3 regions of the Serratia sp. C2(1) genome follow, and region 2 is predicted to be linked to each of the others. Evidence: predicted binding sites of a transcription regulator. Region 2 holds the regulator's gene; each other region holds the start of a gene.
The links. The regulator Fur, encoded in region 2, represses iron uptake genes when iron is present. The targets are predictions, from matches to a motif close to ATAATAATGAGAACNACTATCAA.

Region 1 (3,258 bases), 2.5 Mb from region 2:
GTTACCGGTGAAGGAGAGCAGCGGCACCAGCGCCAACGCAATGCCGAAGCTCAGCAGTACCTGGCTCAATACCAGAATACGCGTGGCGTCCATTCCCAGCATAATGACGATAAACGACGGCAGCATGGTGACCACCCGGCGTACCCACAGCGGAATGTAAAAGCGTACGAATCCCTGCATCACCACCTGCCCCGCCAGCGTCCCCACTACGGTGGAAGACAGGCCAGCGGCCACCAGGCTCAGCCCGAAGAGCGTCGCAGCCGCCTGGCCCAGCACCGGCTGCAGTGTCAGATAGGCCAGATCAAGATCGGCCACGCCGCTGTGCCCATTGAAGTGGAAGGTTGCGGCGGCGGTAGCCATCATCGCCAGGTTAACAAAACCGGCGATGGTCATGGCAATGGCGACGTCGACCTTGGTGGACGCATAACGATCCGCCTTTGAGTTCTCTCCGGCAGCCTGAGTTAGGGATGAATGCAAGTAAATCACGTGCGGCATGATGGTCGCACCCAGCACGCCGGCGGCCAGATAGACCGCATCGCCATTCGGCAGATCCGGGATCGCCATGCCTTTCAACAGCAGGCCCAACTGCGGCTGGGAAAATGCCAGTTCCACCATATAGGCAGCGGCAACAAACAGCAGCAGCCCGCCGATCGCCATCTCCAGCGGTTTTTGCCCGCGTTTTTGCAGCATCAGGATCAGAAAAGTGGCGATACCTGTCAAGATGGCGCCCTCAAGCAGCGTAACGCCCAACAACAGTTTGAATCCTATTGCCGCGCCGATAAACTCCGCCAGATCCGTGGCCATCGCAATAATTTCCGCCTGTACCCAGTAAGCCCATACGGCCGGGCGCGGAAAGCGGTCGCGAATGTGTTCCGCCAGGTTTTTGCCGGTGGCGATACCGAGTTTGGCGGACAGCAGTTGAATAAGCATGGCCATGACGTTGGCCCAGACCACGACCCACAGCAGGCTGTAACCCAAAGAGGCGCCGGACTGAATGTTGGTGGCGAAATTGCCGGGATCGATATAGCCGATGGCCGCGATAAATGCTGGCCCCATCAGCGACAGTTTGATTTTTCTGGATGGGCGACGGGTGTTCTCAACCACGCGACTGTTTGGCATACCCTTAACCCTTACATCTAATAAACCAAAGGTTATCTTATGCAAATGATAATAATTATCAAGCGCATTTGTAGCGGTAAAACTTATCGCTGTAATCGGGGATAACTCAAGTTTTAACGAAGGGTGTAACGTGCAGATGGCACTTTTCTGCCTTCCATCAAGCCATATTCCAGACGGAATACGCCTGATAATCAAATTAGCACAAGAATAGGAATTTCGTATGGATTCAGTAACTTCTTGATTTTTTATGGTTTAGCCTGATAATTTGGGATGTTTCCCACTATGAATTTCCATATTTGCAATGGACCTCTCGTTTTTAAACGTGGCGTTACATAAAATGACATCCGAAATTCAGCCTGCCTCAAGTTTGGAGCAAACATGTCCCATATTGCGCACTTTGCGTTAGCGTTGGTGGTGGTTGCGATCCTGGCACTGTTAGTGTGCCGTGACCGTAAAAGCATCCGCATTCGCTACGTTATTCAACTGTTGGTTATTGAAGTACTGCTGGCCTACTTTTTCCTGCATTCGGAAGCGGGTTTAGGTTTTGTAAAAGGATTCGCGGCGCTGTTCGACAAGCTGCTCGGGTTTGCTGGGCAAGGGACTGATTTTGTATTCGGCGGTATGGGTGATAAAGGTCTGGCCTTCTTCTTCCTGAAGGTACTGTGCCCGATCGTCTTCATCTCTGCGCTGATCGGTATTCTGCAATACATCAAAGTGTTGCCGTTTATCATCCGGATTATTGGTACCGTGCTGTCAAAAGTAAACGGTATGGGCAAGCTGGAGTCGTTTAACGCCGTCAGCTCGTTGATCCTGGGCCAGTCTGAAAACTTCATTGCCTATAAAGATATTCTGGGCAAGATGTCGGAAAAACGCATGTACACCATGGCGGCAACCGCGATGTCTACGGTTTCCATGTCCATCGTGGGTGCTTACATGACCATGCTGGACGCCAAATTTGTGGTTGCGGCGCTGGTACTGAACATGTTCAGCACCTTTATCGTGCTGTCATTGGTCAACCCGTATGACACCAGTAAAGAAGAAGAACTGCATCTGGGCAATCTGCACGAAGGCCAGAGCTTCTTCGAAATGCTGGGTGAATACATTCTGGCCGGTTTCAAAGTAGCCATTATCGTTGCTGCGATGCTGATCGGTTTCATTGCCCTGATCGCGGCGCTCAACGGCCTGTTCAGTGCTATCTTCGGCCTGAGCTTCCAGGATATTCTGGGCTACTTCTTCTATCCATTCGCCTGGATTATGGGTATTCCTAAGCACGAAGCCTTGCAGGTTGGCAGCATCATGGCGACCAAGCTGGTCTCCAATGAGTTCGTGGCCATGATGGAGCTGCAGAAAGTCTCTGCCGAGCTGTCGCCACGCAGTCTGGGCATTCTGTCGGTCTTCCTGGTTTCCTTCGCCAACTTCTCTTCCATCGGCATTGTGGCCGGTGCGATTAAAGGGCTGAATGAACATCAGGGCAACGTAGTTTCACGCTTTGGTCTGAAGCTGGTTTACGGTTCTACGCTGGTCAGCCTCCTGTCTGCGTCCATCGCGGGCCTGGTTCTGGGCTAAGCCGAAACGGCAACAAAGAAAAGGTCGCTTCGGCGGCCTTTTTTATTGCCCACGGTTTAGACAACAGGAAAGACAGAAAGCAAAAAGCCGACCCTAAGGTCGGCTTTTTAAATGGTGGTGGAGCTAGACGGGATCGAACCGTCGACCTCTTGCATGCCATGCAAGCGCTCTCCCAGCTGAGCTATAGCCCCACAAAAGTGGTACGCTTTAACCGGCGTTACGGTATTCCCCAACCTTACTGAGATAAAGGTTGGTGGAGCTAGACGGGATCGAACCGTCGACCTCTTGCATGCCATGCAAGCGCTCTCCCAGCTGAGCTATAGCCCCAATCCACAATCACAAAATCCTGTGAACGGGGCGCATAATATGAAACCCCCGAAACACTGTCAACGGCTAAATTGAATTACTCGATCAAGCGCTGAAAAAGCCGCCAAATCAGCGCGTTTAGCGCTAAAAAATCGCCATTGCGGATAAAAATCAGCCAGGAATAAAAAAAGCCCTGCGGATCGCTCCACAAGGCTTTATCTGTCATTGCGTCATCTTGTTGCCGGCCCCGCTTACAATCGGAAGGCC
Region 2 (3,258 bases):
TCAGCCGCAGCGAGCTTATTGAGCAAATGCTGCTGGCACAACTGGCGGATGAACAGCCGGAACATTGATCTTTGCAGCCGCACATGCGGCACGGTGTTATGGATGACACCGATCAACACCCTTTATTCCTCCCGGCATCGCATAAACGCGATAAAACCCCGGGGTAAATCTCTGGCATGATACGCACTTACCGGTAAGAGGCAGATTCTTGCCATGTCATCATTTTAATCGGTGTTATCGCGTTCAACGCTAACATCGTGCAATGCAATTTATTGAATTTAAAGGTTATACGCGATATGGCTAATGTAGGCATTTTCTTTGGCAGCGACACTGGCAATACCGAAAACATTGCCAAGATGATCCAGAAAATTCTTCAGCAGCAGTTTGGCGCAGAGGTGTCGGAAATCCGCGACATCGCCAAAAGCAGCAAAGAAGATCTGGAAGCTTTCGACATCCTGCTGTTGGGTATTCCTACCTGGTACTACGGCGAAGCCCAGTGCGATTGGGATGACTTCTTCCCGACGCTGGAAGAAATTGATTTCAACGGCAAGCTGGTTGCGCTGTTCGGTTGTGGCGATCAGGAAGACTACGCGGAATATTTCTGTGATGCGATGGGCACCATCCGCGACATCATTGAGCCACGCGGCGCCGCGATTGTCGGCCACTGGCCGACCAAGGGTTACCACTTCGAAGCCTCGAAAGGTTTGGCGGATGACAATTTCTTCATCGGCCTGGCGATTGACGAAGACCGTCAACCGGAATTGACCAACGAACGCGTCGCAGCCTGGGTGAAACAGATCAGCGAAGAACTGAGCCTGGCCGATATCGTCGGCTAACCCTCAAAGGTTGAACAAAAGCCCTGCAAAGTGCATAGTGTTGCCAGCAGGGCCGTTCATCGGCAGCACGGATTTCTGCAATAGAAGCTACATGTTTGTAACTTCCCACATCGTCAAGGTAGACTGAGATATCGGTTTATCCCATCCATCAAGACGTTGCGTGTGTAACATGCAATTGTGCCATGATATCTTTGTTAACAACCGGCGGTTTCCATTTAGGGCAACCGGTTCTATAATGACACGCAATTAACTCTTTGTGCCGACCGATGCCACAGGCAAGAATGCCTCAACTTGATTAGCATAGTAACAGGACTGAATCCGCATGACTGACAACAACACCGCATTGAAGAAGGCCGGCCTAAAAGTCACGCTTCCGCGACTCAAAATCCTGGAAGTACTGCAAAATCCGGAATGCCATCACGTCAGTGCGGAAGATTTGTACAAAAAACTGATCGATATGGGCGAAGAAATTGGCCTGGCGACAGTTTACCGCGTACTGAACCAGTTTGATGATGCCGGCATTGTAACCCGTCACAATTTCGAAGGCGGCAAGTCCGTGTTCGAGTTGACCCAACAGCATCACCACGATCACCTGATTTGCCTGGATTGCGGCAAAGTGATCGAGTTCAGCGATGAGTCTATCGAAGTGCGTCAGCGTGATATCGCCAAGCAGCATGGTATCAAGCTCACCAACCACAGCCTGTACCTGTATGGTCACTGTGAAATCGGTGATTGCCGCGAAGACGACACCTTGCACGACAAAAAATAATGCCCGCAATCGGCATTGAGAACCGCCTTAACGGCGGTTTTTTTATGCCCCCAGGTAAGGGACAAAAAAATCCCCGGACAGGCCCGGGGAAAATCACATCAGAAAGACAACAATTGCAGCGGCACTTCTCCGCGGTACTTCTCTCACTACCCACTTACACGCACTTCACCGTCAACTCACCCGCCGACACGCGGATGGGTAAACTCGTCACAATGCATATTCAAGAAACAGCAGCCGATCGAAGAACATCGGCCAGGCATAGTCGAAAACGCCGCGAACGCGGAACCCTTTGTTCAGGTAGATTTGGCAGGCATCGCTGCTTTGCCATACGCACAGCACGATATGTTTTGCCCGGCGCTGCTGCGCGCGCTGCTTAATCTGGGCAAACAACGGGTTAAAATAGCCCTGCCCGCGGAACCGGCTCTCTATGGCCAGGCTGCAGATAAAATAATCGTCCTCCGTGCTCAGTGTTCGCACAAACCCGTCATAGGCCTCGTCAAGCGGCTTTATTTCATCGCGATACAGCGAGTTCGCCTCAACGCCATACAATTCGTCAACGCTCGCCGCCGTGAAAAATCCGACAAACGCCCCGCACCGCTCGTAAGCCAGGGTAATCAGGTCCAGATAGGGGTCGATATTTTGCGCCCGCTGCAGAGAGACCAGCCCCATCCCGGCGGGGTTGCCGACGGAGCAATACTCCAGATAACTGGTGGCAAAAATCAGCTTCGCCATGCGGGTCTTGTCCGCTTCGTCCGCCTGCCGCCCCGGTAGAAAATGCAGCCCGCCCTGCGATAGCGCCAATACCGCATCGCCCGTTCCAACGGTTGGTCGCCAGTAATTGCCCTCGTCGATCTGCCGTCGGTTATCGGCTATCAAATACTCGCCGAAAAGCTGGTTCACTCGATCCAGCGCGCGATCCTGGGACAGCACCGAATAGTAATGGTAGTGATCGATATCGGACCTTATCTGCGCCGGATAGGCCATACGCGGCACCTCATCGACGGTAAATATTTCCGCATACCGCGCCAGATCCGCCGGCTGCTCAAGCTGCCAATCCACCCGCTCCAGACGACTGATACATTGCCGATAGCTGCGCAGTTCGTCCTCCCTCAGCGGCAGCGTCTCATTGGTAATCACATCTTCCAACAGACGCATGCCACGGATACCGCAGGTCACCGCCTGCGGAACGGCGTCATAATGAACCCCGTGATCCTTGCAGAAGCTCTCGTGGCTGAGGAAAGTCCTGCCGATGTGGCGGCTCCACAACAGATAAAACGCATCGAACAACTTTCTTTCATAGACGGGGTTTTTATCCGGCACGTCACCGGTTTGCGCTGCATAGATCTGATCCAGGCCCGCCAATATTTTGCACAGCGACCTATCGCCGCTGCGGCCAATGATCATCCCGGTTTCATCAAGAAACAAATTCAATCCGCTGACATGGCTGACTTCGCCATTGGGCAGGCGCTGAAGGTAATCCGGCACTTCCGGCTTCAGCAGGAAAAACGTCGCTGAACGGTGCGGAAGGGTGTCGATATCCATATACATGCCCCCCATTTCGATCAGGATCAAAAAGCGAAAGTAGTCAGAAAGCGTGGCGTAATAGCGCTTATCATGGAGTGCGTGGATAAAGCCCAGGTTGCCGCCGACTCT
Region 3 (3,258 bases), 1.6 Mb from region 2:
CCATTGCCGCCAGCCCAAACGTGCCAGCCAATCCTGGCGCAACGGCGGTGTTGCGAGTTGCCCCAGCGCAACCGTGCCGGTGAGCAAGACCGTCAGGATCACGAAGACCAACCCGCGGCTCCAGGAATTAAATTCGATATGCAACACGTTGGCGTAATACAGCCGCATCAGAATAAAATAGGCCAGCATCAGCCAGGCGAAACGCGTTCGTTTTTTCAGCAGTTGGTAGAGCATGAAGGCGATGAACAGGCTATGAAGCCATGAGGTCAACGGCGATTCGATGGGGTGTCTGACACAGACGTTATACACCGCCAGGTAGATATTAAAGATCAATAGCGTATAGACGGCATATATATACCAGCCATAGATGATTTTGAGCTTTTTGGTGTTTGGCGGGATAGGGCAATAGTCCGGTATCATGAGAGCCTCCTGAGCTGAATAGCGTTATAACATCAGGTGGCTAAATGAAAATTAAACGCCAAACGGGCTTTATTTTACCCCAAAAGTGGAACTAATCGGCCCTTGCCGGGTCTGTTCAACCAATAACGGCCAGGGCGTTTTCAGCGAAAGAGTAATGGCAAGATAGCGATATGAAAAATTATAAAAACAGTCGTTCGACAGTATGTTTACTGGTCGCCACGTTGGGACTTTATTTTTTCCTGCCACCGACGTTGATAGCTTTGGTCTGCCAAGCGTTTAATTTGAATCCTTTCTTTCTTATCAGGTCATGGCATCTTAATCCCTTCTCTGCTGCCCGGGGCATTCCGCTCTATCAAACCGTTGTGCCTATATTAATTGTGTGGACTTTGGTCAATGTCCTTCTAGCGGCCATTTTTTTGGCCATAGTGGGTTTATATCGACGGTTGAGCAGGGCAAAGCATTGATGGTTTCATGCTGCATGCCGGTAAAAGCACCTCGCAAAGGATAATGACAGTCGTTATCCATTTAATAGCGGTAAGGAAAAAAGGTTACCGACTTGTGTACTACCCAAGCCGGCAAGACATTGCTCACATTGCTTCCGGTATGTGTTGCCAGTCTCGAGCTGGCATTTTTTATGCCTTTCATTTCAGGCATTAACCATAACCTCCCCATGGATTTTCAACTGCGATGAAACACGTCGCCGGTTCATAAAAAACACCCTCATGTTTGAAATTATTTATCGATAAAGATAATAATTATCATTAATATTCGCTTCTTGTTGTATCAAGTACACCTATAGATCCTCTACGAACGTTGTCAGACGGGGAAGCCTATTGGTGTGATTTAGGATATTTTCCAGGGGTTACAAGAGATGCCGATACCTTTTTCTGTCAAACGGTCGCGCAGGGTATGCGCGTTCGCCATGTTCCTGCCGCTGACGTCGCTCGCTGAAGATACTTTGGTGGTCACGGCCAAACCTGCCGATACGGCGGAAACCGCGACTCGGGGCTATCAGGCTACGACCAGCCAGGGAGCGACCAAAACCGACAGGCCGTTAATCTTGACGGCCCAGTCGGTCTCGGTCGTTACCCGTCAGCAGATGACCGATCAGAATGCCCAGACGGTTAACGATGCGCTGAAATATACTCCCGGTGTTTTCACCAACTTTTCCGGCGGAGCCACCCGGTATGACACCATCGCATTGCGCGGCTTTCATGGTGGTGACGTCAATAATACCTTTCTTGACGGCCTGCGGCTGTTGAGCGATGGCGGCACCTATAACGCATTGCAGGTTGATCCCTGGTTCCTGGAACGTGTCGACGTCATCAAAGGACCTTCTTCGGTGATGTACGGACAAAGTATCCCGGGTGGGCTGGTGGCGTTGACATCCAAGCGGCCTCAGTTCGCCACGGAAGGGCACGTGAACCTGATGGCGGGCAACAACGGCACGAAGGGCGGCGCTTTCGATGTGACCGGACCGCTGTCTGAGCAGTGGGCTTACCGGCTGACCGGCATGACGCGCAGCAGCGAAACCATGTATGACCATCAGCGTGAAGAGCGTTATGCCATCTCCCCCTCATTACTGTGGCAGCCGGATGAAAATACCTCGCTATTGCTTAAAGCTTACCTGCAGAAGGATCCGTCCGGCGGTTACCACAGCGCTGTGCCGGCAGATGGCAGTCTCTATTCCCGCTCGGGTGACAAACTGGGGCGCGGATTCTTTGACGGTGAGAGCAGCCGGAATGTGTTCAAGCGTTGGGAACAGATTTACAGTTATGCTTTCTCCCACAATTTTAACGACGTCTGGACTTTCCGTCAGAATGCCAGTTACACCCACTCCAATGTTGAGTTGCAGCAGGTATATCAAATTGGCTGGAATGACGATCACCGCTTGCTGAACCGTTATTACAGCGGCTCTGCCACGTCGCTGGACGCCTTTGCCGTCGATAACCAACTGGAAGCCGACTTTGCCACCGGGGAGCTGGATCATAAGGTCACGCTGGGCCTGGATTACCAGCGCTTTCGCAATAATTTGTGGGAAGAGTCTGCCGCCGCATCGCAGCTTAATCCTTATACCGGTGCGTCCGGCGGGCCGGCGTTAACCGGCCTGACGCATACCGATTCCAGACGGCACTACGAGCAAAGCGGCGTTTATCTGCAGGATGAAATCAGCTTACAGGACTGGTATCTGAATTTGTCCGGCCGCTTCGATCGCATCGAGTCTAAAAATACGACGCTCAACACCGGCACCCGCGACGCGCGCAGCGATGATAACTTCAGCGGCCGTGCCTCCTTGTTGTATCACTTTGATAATGGTCTTTCACCTTACGCCAGCTACAGCACCGCGGTAACGCCCGAGGCGTTGCCCGATCAAAACGGACACATGCTGAAACCGAGCACCAGTGAGCAGTATGAGGTGGGGTTGAAATACCAGCCGCCAGGCAGTGCCTCGATCTACAGCGTGGCATTGTACGATTTGACGCAGAAAGACGTTGCCAACCGGGTGGTGCAGCAAAGTTATTATCTGCCGGCCGGCAAAGTGCATTCGCAGGGGATTGAACTGGAAGCCCGCAGCAAGATCACCGAACGTTTCGATCTGATTGCCGGTTATAGTTACAACAAAGTGAAGTTTAAAGACGCGATCGATGGCAACAACGGCAATACGCCGTATTTGGCGCCTGACCAAATGGCTTCTCTATGGGGCAAATACGCGGCCGAGTTCGGCGTGGATCTTGGCGCGGGGGTACGCTATATCGGCAAGCAGTGGGCAGACAACGAAAATACGCTACGCATTCCTTCGGTGACGCTGGTGGATGCTTCGGTGAGAATGAATCTCGA

Region 1: a site for Fur is predicted at 1,159-1,181, ahead of V2S86_RS01840 (Nramp family divalent metal transporter). Genes of this name have one in related genera too.
Region 3: a site for Fur is predicted at 1,166-1,188, ahead of V2S86_RS05685 (TonB-dependent siderophore receptor). Genes of this name have one in related genera too.

Annotation. Positions count from the first base shown of each region.
Region 1 is NZ_JAZFBA010000001.1:385,655-388,912, reverse strand. Features, by position in the region: gene V2S86_RS01840 (Nramp family divalent metal transporter) at 1-1,119, opposite strand, end outside; gene V2S86_RS01835 (NupC/NupG family nucleoside CNT transporter) at 1,498-2,685, shown strand; tRNA gene V2S86_RS01830 (tRNA-Ala) at 2,801-2,876, opposite strand; tRNA gene V2S86_RS01825 (tRNA-Ala) at 2,937-3,012, opposite strand; gene V2S86_RS01820 (hypothetical protein) at 3,089-3,217, opposite strand.
Region 2 is NZ_JAZFBA010000001.1:2,868,475-2,871,732, forward strand. Features, by position in the region: gene ybfE (LexA regulated protein) at 1-68, shown strand, start outside; gene fldA (flavodoxin FldA) at 297-836, shown strand; gene fur (ferric iron uptake transcriptional regulator) at 1,159-1,605, shown strand; gene V2S86_RS13520 (glycosyltransferase) at 1,813-3,258, opposite strand, start outside.
Region 3 is NZ_JAZFBA010000001.1:1,222,956-1,226,213, forward strand. Features, by position in the region: gene V2S86_RS05680 (hypothetical protein) at 1-420, opposite strand, end outside; gene V2S86_RS05685 (TonB-dependent siderophore receptor) at 1,292-3,258, shown strand, end outside.